2 regions of the Stenotrophomonas sp. FSL W7-1447 genome follow, and region 1 is predicted to be linked to the other one. Evidence: predicted binding sites of a transcription regulator. Region 1 holds the regulator's gene; the other holds the start of a gene.
What was found. The regulator FliA, encoded in region 1, starts transcription of late flagellar genes. The targets are predictions, from matches to a motif close to TAAAGTTTNNCNNNCNNNGGCCGATAA.
Positions count from the first base shown of each region.

Region 1 (7,126 bases):
GAAGCTGGTCGGAACGATCAGCTGACGCCGGGCTCCGACGCGCCAGAAAACAGACACCACTTTCGAACCAACGCAACAGACCGATACCAAGGGGAACCCGCACCGTGCAGACCACCGATCACCCGAGTTCCCCGACCGCCACCCCGCCGTCTTCGCCTCGTGACCACAGCATGAAAATCAAACGATTCGTCGCCGCCGACATGCGTTCGGCCATGAACCTGGTGCGCAAGGAACACGGTCCTGACGCCGTGATCCTGTCCAACCGCCGGATCGAGGAAGGCATCGAGATCGTCGCCGCCGCCAACTATGACGAGAGCGCCGTGCAGCGTGCACTGGAAGCCTCGCGCCGTGACGTCGCACCGCCGCCGGCAGCCAAGCCGCGCACCGCCGCCGACGCGGTGATCGCCGCCGTCACCCGCCGCCGCAGCGCCACCCCGGCGCCGGAACCGGTCGCCGCCACCACCTCGGCGGTGGCCGCCCTTGCCCGCGCCGCCGTCGGTGCCACCGGCCGCACGCTGGACAGCGCCGACGAGATCGTGCCGACCCGTGGCAGCACCGGCTTTGCCGCCACCCTGGCGCGTGCCACCGTCAACGAACCGGCACTGCCGGAGCAGATCTTCGCGCCGTTCGCCGAAGCCATCGTCGCACCGGCCGCGGCTGTGCCGGCCAACCGCGCCCGCTTCCCGATCGATCCGCCGCACGAGGCGCATCACGAAAGCGTGGCGCCGGCGGTGCAGCCGCCGCCGCTGCCGACCGCTGCCGTCGCCGACGCGCAGCCGGCCAGCGCCGCCACCGAACCGGCATTGGCCGATGCCATCGTCGAAGCCGCGCCGGCGCCCACCCTGGCCCCGGCCCCGGTGCTGACGGTGGTCGCCCAGGACGACGCCGAGATCCGCCAGCTGCGCCAGGAAGTGGCCGGCATGCGCCAGGTGATCGAGCGCGAGATGAACCGCTTCACCGACGAGCGCCTGCGCGGCTGCCCGGTGCGCGCCACCGCGCTGGACCTGATGGACGAGTACGGCTTCGACGCCGGCCTGGCCCGCGACGTGGCCATGCAGATTCCGCTGGAAACCGAAGCCCACCGCGGCCGCGGCCTGATGCTGGGGCTGATCTCGCGCAAGCTGCCGATCGCCCCGGTCGACCCGCTGGAAGAAGGCGGCGTGATCGCCCTTGTGGGCCCGACCGGCGCCGGCAAGACCACCACCATCGCCAAGCTGGCCTCGCGCTTCGCCGAGAAGCATGCGCCGCGTGACGTGGCCCTGGTCACCACCGACACCACCCGCATCGGCGCCCGCGAGCAGCTGTATGGCTACGGCCGCCAGCTCGGTATCGCCGTGCACGAGGCCAACAGCGGCACCGACCTGGACCAGCTGCTGGAACGCCTGAAGGACTACAAGCTGGTGCTGATCGACACCGCCGGCCTGGGCCCGCGCGACCGCGCGCTGGCCGCCCAGCTGCAGTGGCTGCGCGCCGCGCGCCAGGTCCGCACCCTGCTGGTGCTGCCGGCCAACACCAGCTTCGGCGACATGGACGAGGTGGTCCGCCGCTTCGGTGCCGCCAACCTGCAGGGCCTGGTGCTGAGCAAGCTGGACGAGACCGGCCGCTTCGGCAACGCCCTGTCGGTGGCCGTGGACCACGCCCTGCCGATCACCTGGGTGACCGATGGGCAGGACGTTCCGGAGGACCTGCACCGGGCCAGTGCAGCCAATCTTGTACTTCGCCTTGAAGATTTGCGCCGAGCGGCCGATATGCCCTGCAACCCGGAGTTGAACCATGCCGTCGCGTGAGTACGCCAAGCTGACCAAGACCTTCCCGCTGTCGGCCACCCGCAGCGAGCCGCTCGGCCCTGTGCGCACCCTTGCCGTGACCGGCGGCAAGGGCGGCGTGGGCAAGACCAACGTGTCGGCCAACCTGGCCGTGGCGCTGGCCGGCATGGGCAAGCGCACGCTGCTGCTGGACGCCGACCTCGGCCTGGCCAACATCGACGTGATCCTGGGCTTGAACCCCACCTTTACGCTGGCCGACCTGGTCGCCGGCCGCTGCTCGCTGGACGACGTCATCGTCGAAGGCCCGAACGGCGTGCTGGTGGTGCCGGCCGCGTCCGGCCGCCGGCACATGGCCGAGCTGGCCCCCGCCGAGCACGTCGGCCTGGTCAATGTGTTCTCCGAACTGGAACGCGAGCTGGACATCATGGTGGTGGACACCGCCGCCGGCATCACCGACGGCGTGCTGACCTTCTGCCAGGCCGCGCAGGACACCGTGGTGGTGGTCTGTGACGAGCCGGCGTCCATCACCGACGCCTACGCGCTGATCAAGGTGCTGTCGCGCGAACGGGGCGTGGACCGCGTCCAGGTGGTGGCCAACATGGTCCGCGACCCCAACGAGGGCCGCGTGCTGTACGAAAAGCTGACCCGCGTCTGCGAGAAGTTCCTGGCCGACGTCTCGCTGAACTACCTGGGCTGCGTGCCGCAGGATGACTGGCTGCGCCTGTCGGTGCAGCGCCAGCAACCGGTGGTGAAGGCCTATCCGTCCAGCCCGTCGGCGCTGGCGATCACCGAGATCGCACGCCGTACCGCGCGCTGGCAGGCGCCGACCGAACCGCGCGGTGGCGTCGAGTTCTTCCTCGAACGCATCCTCAAGCAGCGTGGGGTGGCAGCATGAAAGGCGCAGCCCAGTACAGGGAAGTCCAGCGCTCGGCGGCCAACGATGTCATCGCCCAGCATTCGGACCTGGTGCGGCGCATCGCCCACCACCTGGCCGCGCGCCTGCCCGCCAGCGTCGAGGTGGACGACCTGATCCAGGCCGGCATGATGGGCCTGATCGAAGCCTCGCGCAGTTACGACGCCGACCAGGGCGCCTCGTTCGAGACCTACGCCTCGATCCGCATCCGCGGCTCGATGATCGACGAGATCCGCCGTGGCGACTGGGTGCCGCGCTCGGTGCACCGGCGCGCACGCGATGCGGCCGCCACCATCCGCCGCCTGGAACAGAGCAGCGGTCGCGCCGCCAGCGCCACCGAAGTCGCCGCCGCGATGGAGATGCCGCTGCCCGAGTACCTGCGCCTGATGGAAGACGCCGCGCGCGGCCAGGTGTTGAGCCTGGAATCGCGCATCGAAGACCAGGGCGAGCTGGACACCGTCGCCCAGGGCGGCCCGACCCCGCAACAGGTGCTGGAGCGTGGCGAGTTCGGTCGCGAGCTGGGCAAGGCCATCGGCCACCTGCCCGAGCGCGAACAGCTGGTGCTCTCGCTCTACTACGAGCAGGAACTGAACCTGAAGGAGATCGGCGCGGTGCTCGGCGTGAGCGAATCGCGGGTCTGCCAGATCCACGGCCAGGCCGTGCTGCGCCTGCGTGGACGGCTGAAGATTTTCGAGGCGGCGGACGCCGGCCTGGAAGAGTGAACATGCCCGAGGCGGCTGCCCCCGGCCGCCCGGAATGAACAACAAAGGAACTCTGCTTTGAACAAGAACATGCGCATCCTGATCGTCGACGACTTCTCGACCATGCGTCGGATCGTCAAGAACCTGCTGGGCGATCTTGGCTTCACCAACACCGCCGAAGCCGAGGACGGGCATGCCGCGCTGTCGCTGCTGCAGAGCCAGCCGTTCGATTTCGTGGTCACCGACTGGAACATGCCGGTGATGACCGGCATCGAACTGCTCAAGGCGATCCGCGCCGACGCCAAGCTGAAGACCCTGCCGGTGCTGATGGTCACCGCCGAAGCCAAGCGCGAGCAGATCATCGAAGCGGCCCAGAACGGCGTGAACGGCTACATCATCAAGCCGTTCACCGCGCAGACGCTGGAAGAAAAGCTCGGCAAGATCTTCGAACGCCTGGCGGCCAGCGCCTGATGGATACCACGGTCGACAGGAACGCCCTCGCCCTGCGCCTGCAGGAAGCCCTGGACGCGCTGGAGTCCGGCGATGAAGCCGCGTGGCGTCAACGCATCGACGGGCTGGTCGCGCTGCGCACGCAGCCGATGATGAGCGGCCTCTCGCGGCTGGCCCGCGAGCTCGGGCAGGCCCTGGGCGAACTGCCGACCGTGCCCAGCGAGGCCGGCGAACTGGACGATGCCTGCGCACGCCTGGACCATGTGGTGGCGATGACCGAACAGGCCACGCACCGCACCCTGGACCTGGCCGAGGAATGCCGCAGCCTGACCGAGCAGCTGCGCGCCGAAGGCCTGCAGCCGGGCCAGGACGCGCAGCTCGAGCGCATCCGCCACAACCTGACCGAGATCGCCCTGACCCAGAGCTACCAGGACCTGACCGGGCAGATCATCCGTCGCGTGGTCGGCATCGTCCGCCGCGTGCACGAAGGCTTCGGCGCGCTCGGCCTGCCGCCGGAACAGCATCGCACCGACCCGGAACTGGCCGGGCCGGCACTGAAGGGACTGGACCGCCACGCGGTCTCGCAGAACGACGCCGACGACCTGTTGTCGGATCTGGGGCTGTAAGCATGAGCGCGGTATCCGACGACATCACTGCCGATTTCATCATCGAGGCACAGGAGATCCTGGATCGCCTCGGCGAACAGCTGGTGTCGCTGGAGCAGGCACCGCAGGACGGCGAACAGCTGAACGCGGTGTTCCGCGGCTACCACACGCTCAAGGGTGGCGCCGGCTTCCTTGGCGTCACCGCGATGGTCGAGCTGTGCCACGCTGCTGAGGAAGCGCTGGGCGCCGCGCGCGCCGGCCAGGCCGTATTGCAGGCGCACCACTTCGACGCCGCGCAGCAATCGCTGGACTACCTGCAGTCGATGCTGGACGCCGTGTCGTCCGGCACCGAACCGGGCTATGCACCGCCGGACCTGATCGCCCAGTTCGATGTGCACGGTGGCACCGCGGCGGCGCCTGTCGCCGCCGCTCCGGCAGCCGGTAGCAGTGACCTGATCACCGACGACGAATTCGAAGCCCTGCTTGACCAGCTGCACGGCGGCAACGCCCCGACCGCGGTCGCACCGGCCAAGAAGACCGACGACGGCCTGATCAGCGAAGACGAATTCGAGGCCCTGCTCGACCAGCTGCACGGTGGCGCCGCACCCGGCGCCAGGCCTGCCGCTGCGGTAGCCGGCGCCGCTCGCTGCCCCACGCCCGGCGGCCGCACCGGCGCGCCGGCGCCCAAGCCGGCCGCCAAGCCGCTGGCCGAGGCGGAACATACCGTGCGCGTGGACACCAAGCGCCTGGATGCGATCGTCAATCTGATCGGCGAACTGGTGCTGTCGCGCAACCGGCTCAAGACCCTGCGTGCCCGCCTGCGCGACGAGGAGCTGGACCGCGCCGTGTCCACCCTGGACATCGCCACCGCGCGCCTGCAGTCGGCGGTGATGCGCACCCGCATGCAGCCGGTGGGCAAGGTGTTCTCGCGCTTTCCCAAGGTCGCCCGCGATGTCGCCCGCTCGCTGAAGAAGGAAGTGGACCTGGAGTTGATCGGCGCCGAGACCGAACTCGACCGCAACCTGGTCGAGGCCCTGGCCGACCCGCTGGTGCACCTGGTCCGCAACGCCATCGACCATGGCGTGGAAATGCCCGACCTGCGCGAAGCACAGGGCAAGCCGCGGATGGGCCACGTGCGGCTGTCGGCGCAGCAGGAAGGTGACTACGTCAGCATCGAGGTGCAGGACGATGGCGCCGGCATTGATCCGGAAAAGCTGCGTGCGAAGGCGCGCGAGAAGGGCCTGATCGATCCCGAAGCCGCCGCCCGCCTGAGCAGCGAGGAGTGCCTGCACCTGGTGTTCCTGCCGGGCTTTTCGACCAAGCAGCAGGTCACGGACATCTCCGGCCGTGGCGTCGGCATGGACGTGGTGCAGTCGCGCATCCGCGAACTCAGCGGGCAGATCCAGATCCAGTCGGAACTGGGCCGTGGCAGCCGCTTCCTGATCCGCGTGCCGCTCACGCTGGCGATCCTGCCGACGCTGCTGGTGCAGGCCGGCGAAGACGTCTATGCGTTGCCGCTGGCCCGCGTGATGGAAGTGCTGCACGCGCCTGGCACGTCGCTGGGCTGGTTCGATGGCCGCGCCGTGCTCGACCGCCGTTCGCACACCCTGCCGCTGGTCGATCTCCGCCAGTGGCTGGATGTGACGCCCGCCACGTCGACCCTGCTGACCATCGTCGTGCTGCAGGCCGGTGAAGCGCGCTTCGGCCTGGTCGTGGACCAGGTCCGCGGGCGCGAGGAAGTGGTCATCAAGCCACTGCCGAAGGCCCTGCGCGGCCTGCGCGGTTACGCCGGTGCAACCTTGATCGGCGATGGTCGCATGGCGCTGATCCTGGATGTGGACGGCCTGCGCTGACGCTCGCCGGGCCAGTCCCGGTGCCCCGAAAACTGTGACTACCGTCGTTACGCGATCTACCGGTGTCTCAAGTCCCATTCATACAAGCCGATACCGGATCCATGGATAGACTCAGCCTCATTGGACTCTTTCTCGCCCTGGCCTCGCTGGTCGGCGGCAGCATCCTCAAGGGCGCCGGCCTGGCGTCCCTGTGGTCGCCTGCGGCGTTCGTGATCGTCATCGTCGGCACCGTTGCCGCGATCCTGCTGCACACCTCGCCGGCGGTGTTCAAGCATGCGTTCAAGATCGTGCGCTGGGTCGTTCGCCCCCCGCACAGCGACCGCCGCGAGCTGATCCAGCAGATCGTCGAGTGGAGCAACATCGCCCGCCGCCAGGGCCTGCTGGGCCTGGAATCGCAGGTGGAAGCGCAGCAGGACCCGTTCCTGCGCAAGGGCCTGCAGCTGCTGGTGGACGGCGTCGAGCCCGAATCGATGCGGCACATGCTGGAGATCGAACTGGGCAGCCAGGAACACCAGGACCAGGCCGGCGCCAAGGTGTTCGAGGCGATGGGCATCTACGCCCCCACCCTTGGCATCATCGGCGCCGTGCTCGGCCTGATCGCGGTGATGAAGAACCTGGCTGACCCGAGCAAGCTCGGCCACGGCATCGCCGCCGCGTTCACCGCAACGATCTACGGCATCGCCTCGGCCAACCTGCTGTTCCTGCCGATCGCTGCCAAGCTCAAGAGCGTGATCTCGCACAACACGCGCGACCGCGAGATGGTCATCGAAGGCCTGATCTCGATCGCCCAGGGCGAGAACCCGCGCAACATCGAAACCAACCTCTCCGGCTTCCTGCA
Region 1 covers NZ_CP150199.1:2,264,881-2,272,006, reverse strand. Annotated here, with positions in the region: gene flhA (flagellar biosynthesis protein FlhA) at 1-25, shown strand, start outside; gene flhF (flagellar biosynthesis protein FlhF) at 171-1,787, shown strand; gene NSQ78_RS10645 (P-loop NTPase) at 1,774-2,661, shown strand; gene NSQ78_RS10640 (RNA polymerase sigma factor FliA) at 2,658-3,401, shown strand; gene cheY (chemotaxis response regulator CheY) at 3,459-3,851, shown strand; gene NSQ78_RS10630 (protein phosphatase CheZ) at 3,851-4,456, shown strand; gene NSQ78_RS10625 (chemotaxis protein CheA) at 4,459-6,288, shown strand; gene NSQ78_RS10620 (flagellar motor protein) at 6,390-7,126, shown strand, end outside.

Region 2 (7,126 bases), 600 kb from region 1:
GATACCGATGGCACCATCACTCTGTTCAACACGGGGGCGGAGCGGCTGCTGGGCTACAGCGCGGTGGACGTGGTCGGCCAGCGCCGGCTCGATGCTTTCCACGATCCGGGCGAGCTGGCGGCCTGGATGCAACCGCTGGTCGATGCCGGCGGCAACCGTCCCGATGTGTTCGAAGCACTCAGTGCGCGTGCCGATGGACAGACCTATTCGCGGCAGTGGACGTTGCTGCGCAAGGATGGCCAGCCCCGCCAGGTGCGCCTGTCGATCAGCCGCATGGACGGTGCCGGGGGCGCGCGGATCGGCTATGTCGGCATGGCCATCGACATCACCGAGATCCTGCAGGCGCGCGCGGAGGCACGATTGTCGGCGGAGAAGTTCGCCGGCGCGTTCACCTCTGCCGCGCTGGGCATGGCGCTGGTCTCGCTGGAGGGGCGCTGGCTGGACGTCAACGACGCGCTGTGCAGGATCCTGGGCTATCCGCGCGAGGAACTGCTGCAGGTCGATTTCCAGCGCCTGACCCATCCCGATGATCTGCAGACCGATCTGGCCCTGGTGCAGGACCTGCTGGCGGGACGGCGCAGTCACTACCATCTGGAAAAGCGCTATCTCGACCGCGACGGCCGCATCATCTGGGCGCGTCTGTCGGTGTCGCTGGTGCGCAACGAGCACGGCGAGCCGCTGCATTTCGTGTCGCAGATCCAGGACATCACCGCCCAGCGCAGCAGCGAGCAGCGCCTGTTCGAAAGTGAACAGCGCAGCCGCATCACCCTGGACGCAGTGGCCGACCTGGTGATCAGCGTCAGCCTGGACGGGCGCATCGATTACGCCAATGCGGCTGCGGTGCGCACCCTGGCCGGTGATGGCGCATTGTCGCTGGCCGGGCACAAGGTGCAGGACGTGCTGGCGCTGACCACCGAGTACGCACCCGGCTCGGTGCTGGACGTGTCGGTGCTGCTGGACCCGGAGAGCAATGCGGTGGACCTGCACGCCGACCTGCTGCTGCGGCTGGGGACGGCCACGGTGCCGGTGGACCTGACCCGTGCCTGGCTGCGCGATGACGAAGGCCACGTGCGCGGCGCGGTGTGGGTGCTGCGCGACGACACCCAGCAGCGCGCGCGCCAGCGCGAAGCGCGCCACCTGGCCGAGATCGACCCGCTGACCGAACTGAGCAACCGCCGCGGCTTCGAGGTGCACCTGCAGCAGGCGATCACCCGCGTCGAGCGCACCGGCCAGGCGGCCTCGTTGATGTACATCGATCTCGATCGCTTCAAGCCGGTCAATGACACCTGGGGCCACCTGGCCGGTGATGCCGTGCTGTGGGCGGTGGCCAGCGTGCTGCGCCACGGCGTGCGCGATTCGGACGTGGTGGCGCGGTTGGGCGGTGACGAATTCGCGGTCATCCTGTCCGGTTGCACGCCGCGGCGTGCGGCGCGCATCGGCGGCGAGCTGCTGCAGACCCTGGCCGCGCTGTCCATTCCCTGGGACCAGCACCGGTTGCGGGTCGGAGCCAGCATCGGCATTGCGCCCCTGGCGGGCGGGATGAGCGTGGACCAGGCGGTCGCCGCGGCCGATGCCCAGTGCTACCGGGCCAAGGCGATGGGGCGCAACAACGTGCAGGTGCAGGGCGAGTTGTCCGAGCGTCCGGGTGACGATCCCGACGCCGCCGAGGACTGATCTCAGCCTGTGAGAGGACGCGCGCGAATACTGCGCGCATCTCCACTCACGCAGGTGACCCCATGAATGCCTGGAACCCGGCTGCGGTACGCATGTTCATCCCGGCCCTGATTGGCTGGTGCCTGGCGCTGGCCGCTTGCCTGCGTACCGAACAGCTGCACGGCGACCAGCACGCACAGGCGTTGTTGCCCGTGTTGCAGCGGGGAGCGTTCGCGCTGCTGCTGCTCAGTCTGGCCTGCACGTTTGCGGCCTGCCTGTTGCTGTGGCGGCATGGCCGCTGTGATCGTGGGCGTATCGCCTCCGGCACGATGCCAGCGCGGCATCCATCAGCACGCGCCGGCATGGCGCGCGCTGGAAGGCAGTGATCTGCGGCAGCGGCCGCTGGAGATGCCCGCTGGCGCAGTGGATGTCCGGGGCGGCGCGGCCCGGCCATGCGCCGGCACCCCGGCCGTCAGCGCAATACGGCGTCCGTACTGACCAGCTGCACATCATGCATCTGGTTGAGGTAGGCCTCGTAGTAGCCCTTGTGCGAGGCACCGACAATGGTGAGCATGCGGGTGCCCGGATGCTGGCCGAGCACGTCGCGCATGTTGGCGACCATGCGCAGGTTGCGTGTTTCCCAATAGCCCAGGTAATTGCGCCCGAAGGCCTCGGGTGACGGCTCGCCCAGGGCCGCGCCGAAGTCGCTGTGGTAGACGGTCATCGCCGTGTCCGCAGCGTTGTAGTTGCGGTAGAGCGCAAGCAGGCCGTCGGGCTTGGACAGGTGGGCGTGCAGCGCTTCGTCGGCGACGAACCGCGCCGTGGTCGCCGGGTTGTCCCAGGCCGCCTGGAGCGCCGCGCCATAGGCCTTCTCCCGGTCCTTCGGGACAGGCGTGTCGGCGGTGTGGTCATCCACCGACCACAGCCGTTCCAGGCCCAGGCGTGCCGCGAGGACGCCGGCGATCATGCCGGCCTCGTCGCGCCTGGCCAAGCGCCTGTCGAGGAACTGCACCAGCTCCGGCGTCAGGCTGTCTGCGGCGCGACGTTCATCGCTGGGCAGGCGCAGCCATTGCACCACGGCCGAACCGTTCTCGCCTGCGGCGAGGAACACGGCCGCGAGGCGGCGGCGCTGGGCCGGTGTCGGGGCTTTCGGCCAATCCGCGAGCAGGCGCTCCATCTCGGCATTGGCGCTGGGAACGTCCAGGCCGGTCGCGGCGTGGGCCGGTGCCGGGTCGATGCAGTAGGTCTCGACACTGTCAGCGTAGCGCGCGGGGTTGCGTCGCATGAAGTCGCATTGCATGCCGGACAGGTTCTCCACCGCGACGGCCGTCGGTTGCCATGCCTGAAGGCGCGCCAGCAGCGGCTCCAGCAGCGGCTCGAGATGCTCCCGCGTGAAGGTCTTCGGCAGGCCGGAGAGATGCGGGCTGCCCAGCACCATCACCTGGTTCGGGGGGCCGGGCGGTGGTCCTTTCAGCAGGTCCGGCTGGAAGGACGGGCGATAGGTGCCGTCGGCGGCAAGCGCGCCGGCGCTGCACAGGCCCAGGATCAGGAGGCTGGCCAAGCGTGGGAACATGCGATCTCCGTGTCAGGTGACGTCCTGCAGTCCGCTGCATGCTGGCCATTCCCCGTGGGCCGGGAATCTCCCGTTGGTCATGTAAACCTTCCTTGCTTGAACGGCATCCCCGCTTTCCGCGTGCGTGAGCGGAATGTGATGAAGATCGCGATTGTCTATCGCATCCCTGCCGTTGCATCTGAAGTTGCGACGGACGTCGCGTAATCCGGCTAAAGCCAACGATCACGTCGCCGATACTCCCTCTGGATCCCGCTCCCGTCGCCCGCTGCAGGACCCCAGGCTGCCCCTGACGGGTGGCCCGCGCTGTGTGTTCCGCCGCCCCCGGATGCAGGCCGCGCCCGCAGCAGGCGTGCTTGCCAGCCGCTCGCGGGGTGCCTGCAGGCACCTGTAGTCCCAAGCAACTGAAGTTGCCGCCGGGCATCCCGCCCGTCGGGTCGCAACCGCTTACCGGACACCGAGGATCAGACAATGCTCATTCCAGGCTTCACGGCAGGCGCGCAGGCGCCGGCCGAGCTGCATACCCGCTGGTCGCCGTGGCGTGCCCTGCTGGGCGCGCTGGCCCCCCATCCCCGCGCCGGCGTCGATGCGGCGGCCGATGCCCGTTCCGAACTCGAGGCGCAGGTCGCGGCGCTGCACCGGGTCCAGGCGGTCATCGAGTTCGCCCTCGATGGCACCATCCTGCAGGCCAACGACAACTTCCTGCAGGCGATGGGCTACCGGCTGGAGGAGATCCAGGGCAGGCATCATTCCCTGTTCGTCGACCCGGAGCACGCGCGCAGCGCCGAGTACCGCGACTTCTGGGCGCGGCTGGGCCGCGGCGAATATGACGCGGGCCAGTACCGGCGTTTCGGCAAGGGCCAGCGCGAGATCTGGATCCAGGCCTCGTACAACCCGGTGCTGGACCGGCAGGGGCGCCCGTACAAGGTGGTCAAGTTCGCCACCGACATCACGGCGCAGAAGCTGCAGGCGGCCGACTCGGCCGGGCAGCTGGCGGCGATCGACAAGTCGCAGGCAGTGATTGAATTCAGCATGGATGGGCACATCCTGTCGGCCAACGACAACTTCCTGGCCGCCACCGGTTACCGCCTGGACGAGGTGCGCGGGCAGCACCACGCGCTGTTCATCGAGCCCGACCATCGCGACAGTGCCGAGTATCGCCAGTTCTGGGAAAAGCTCGGCCGTGGCGAATACGATGCCGGCCAATACCGGCGGCTCGGCAATGGCGGGCGCGAGGTCTGGATCCAGGCGTCCTACAACCCGATCCTGGACCTCAACGGAAAGCCGTTCAAGGTGGTCAAGTACGCCACCGACATCACCGCGCAGGTGCATGAGAACCAGGCCATGCAGCGCGCCGTGGCGCAGACCCGCGAGGTGGTGGCGGCTGCCAAGCAGGGCGACCTGACCCGGCGCGTGGCCACCGCCGACAAGAACGGCCCGATCGCCGAGTTGTGCGAGGGCGTGAATGCGCTGGTCGAGGCGATGGGCGCGATCATCGGCCAGATCAAATTCGCCGCCGACACCATTGCCGTCGGCGCCACCGAGATCGCGCAGGGCAACGGCGACCTGTCACAGCGCACCGAGCAGCAGGCCGCGTCACTGGAGGAGACCGCAGTGTCGATGAAGGGCCTGGCCGAGACCGTCCAGCGCACTGCGACCAACGCGCGCCAGGCCAGCCAGCTGGCCGGTGGCGCCGCCGATGTCGCCGCGCGAGGCGGCAGCGTCGTGCACGAGGTGGTCGAGACCATGGCGGTGATCAACGCGTCCTCGCGGCGCATCGTCGACATCATCGGCGTGATCGACGGTATCGCCTTCCAGACCAACATCCTTGCGTTGAACGCGGCGGTGGAAGCAGCGCGGGCAGGGGAACACGGCCGTGGCTTCGCCGTGGTCGCCACCGAGATTCGCGAACTGTCGCAGCGCTCGGCCAGCGCGGCCAAGGAGATCAAGCAGCTGATCGATGCGTCGGTGGCCAACGTCGGCGCCGGTACCGCTCAGGTCGAAAGCGCTGGACGCACCATGGACGAGATCGTCACCAACGTGCGCCGGGTCAGCGAGCTGATGTCCGAGATCAGCACGGCCGCGCAGCAGCAGAGCGACGACATCCAGCAGATGAACCAGGCCGTCGATCTGATCGACCAGGGCACCCAGCAGAACGCCGCGCTGGTCGAGGAAGCCTCGGCGGCGGCGCGCAGCATGGAAGAGCAGTCGGCACAGCTGCTGCAGACCGTGGCCAGCTTCCGCGTCCATGGCGTTGCCGGCCAGCCGCATGCGGCGGTGCTGCGCGCGGTCTAGGCGCGGCGGTCGACCTGTTGTTCCCCGGCCTCGACGGCCGGGGCGGCGTGCACGCAGTTGCGGCCGGCATGCTTGGCCCGGTACAGGGCCTGGTCTGCGCGCTCGACCAGGCTGCGCGGGTCACCCTGGTCATGCGCGGCCTGCCAGGCCACGCCGATGCTGATGGTGACCCGGGCCTCGGCGGCGGGCAGGGCAGCGGCTTCCACGGCGGTGCGCAGGCGCTCGGCCAGGCCAATGGCGTGGTCCAGGCCGTGCGTGGGCAGCGCCGCGATGAACTCCTCGCCGCCGTAGCGGGCCAACAGGTCATCACCGCGTTGCAGGCAGGCGTCGAGGATGGCCGCGACCGCCTGCAGGCGGCGGTCGCCCACCGGGTGGCCGTACGTATCGTTGAGCCGCTTGAAGTGGTCGATGTCGATCATCAGCACCGCCAGTCCCATGCCATGGCGGCGCGCACGGCCATGTGCGCTGCCGAGCGATTCATCGAAGCTGCGGCGGTTGCCCAGTCCAGTCAGCGGATCGCGGCGGGCCAGCAACGCCAGTTCGTCGCGCTCGCGCTGGATCTGGACCTGGGTCAGCACGCTGCGCAGGGCATAGCCGAGCATCGCGCCGATGAAACCCACGGTGGCCAGCGTCGGCTGCAGGCGTGCAACCAGCAGCGCCACCATCATCAACAGCAACGGCAGCATCAGCGGCCCGGCGGCGTCGACAATGCGCCGCAGGTTGCGGGGTACGCCAGGCGCCGGTCGGCGTCGTGTGCTGCCAGCCATCACCGCCAGCGATACGAACAGTGCGCTGATCAGCAGGTCCCCCCAGCCGCCGTCGGGCACCTGCGGCTGCCAGGTGGTGATGTAGAGCGCCAGCAGGAAGTAGCCCAGCGCGTAGATCGACAGCGCGCGGAAGAAATCGCGACGATCGGCGTCATCCTCGGCCAGGAAGCGGATCAGCGCGAAGCAGAACACCAGGCTGTTCTGCACGCTGCTCATCGTCTGCAGGCAGTGTGTCCACAACGCGCTGTTCAACGGCGCCATCGCGCGTGCATGCACGAAGTACAGCAACCACAGCAGCGTGATGATCAACAGGTCCACCGCACGGATCCAGCGGTTGCCGCCACCCGGGCTGGCAGCGACGTAGGTCAGTGGAATCCGGTAGAACACGTACAGGATCAGCGACGAAGCGGTCATCTGCGCAGGGGTGAGGCCGGCCACGTTGCGATACAGCAGGGCCAGCAGGGCGAGCGCGAACAGGCTGACGGCAGCGCCCAGCGTCCGCCATTTGCACGCTGCCCGGCGGCTGCCCCGAGCCCGCCGCACGCAGGCCAGCGCGGCCAGCAGCGGCGCGGTGATCAGCATCAGGTACGAGCCCACCGGGTCCTGCGGGCCGATCAGGGCAATGACGAGCGCATGCGCGACCATGAAAAACAGTGCCGCACGCAACGTCATGCATTCCCCCGCCCCCAGATCCAGCTGGGATCACGATAGGCAGAAGTACGTGAGGCTGGCAAGAAAAGTGTGCGCTACGTCTATCTACAACCTTGTCGAAGGTCGCAGTTGTGTGGCATCGGGGGGCGCAACGCTGTCCGCGTGGGCTGCCTGCGTGCCCGGCACCCGG
Region 2 covers NZ_CP150199.1:2,867,306-2,874,431, reverse strand. Annotated here, with positions in the region: gene NSQ78_RS13535 (PAS domain S-box protein) at 1-1,674, shown strand, start outside; gene NSQ78_RS13530 (hypothetical protein) at 1,737-2,039, shown strand; gene NSQ78_RS13525 (DUF5694 domain-containing protein) at 2,126-3,226, opposite strand; gene NSQ78_RS13520 (methyl-accepting chemotaxis protein) at 3,695-5,518, shown strand; gene NSQ78_RS13515 (GGDEF domain-containing protein) at 5,515-6,957, opposite strand.
Region 2: NSQ78_RS13520 (methyl-accepting chemotaxis protein) is a predicted target of FliA. The motif match lies at 3,437-3,463, and genes of this name have one in related genera.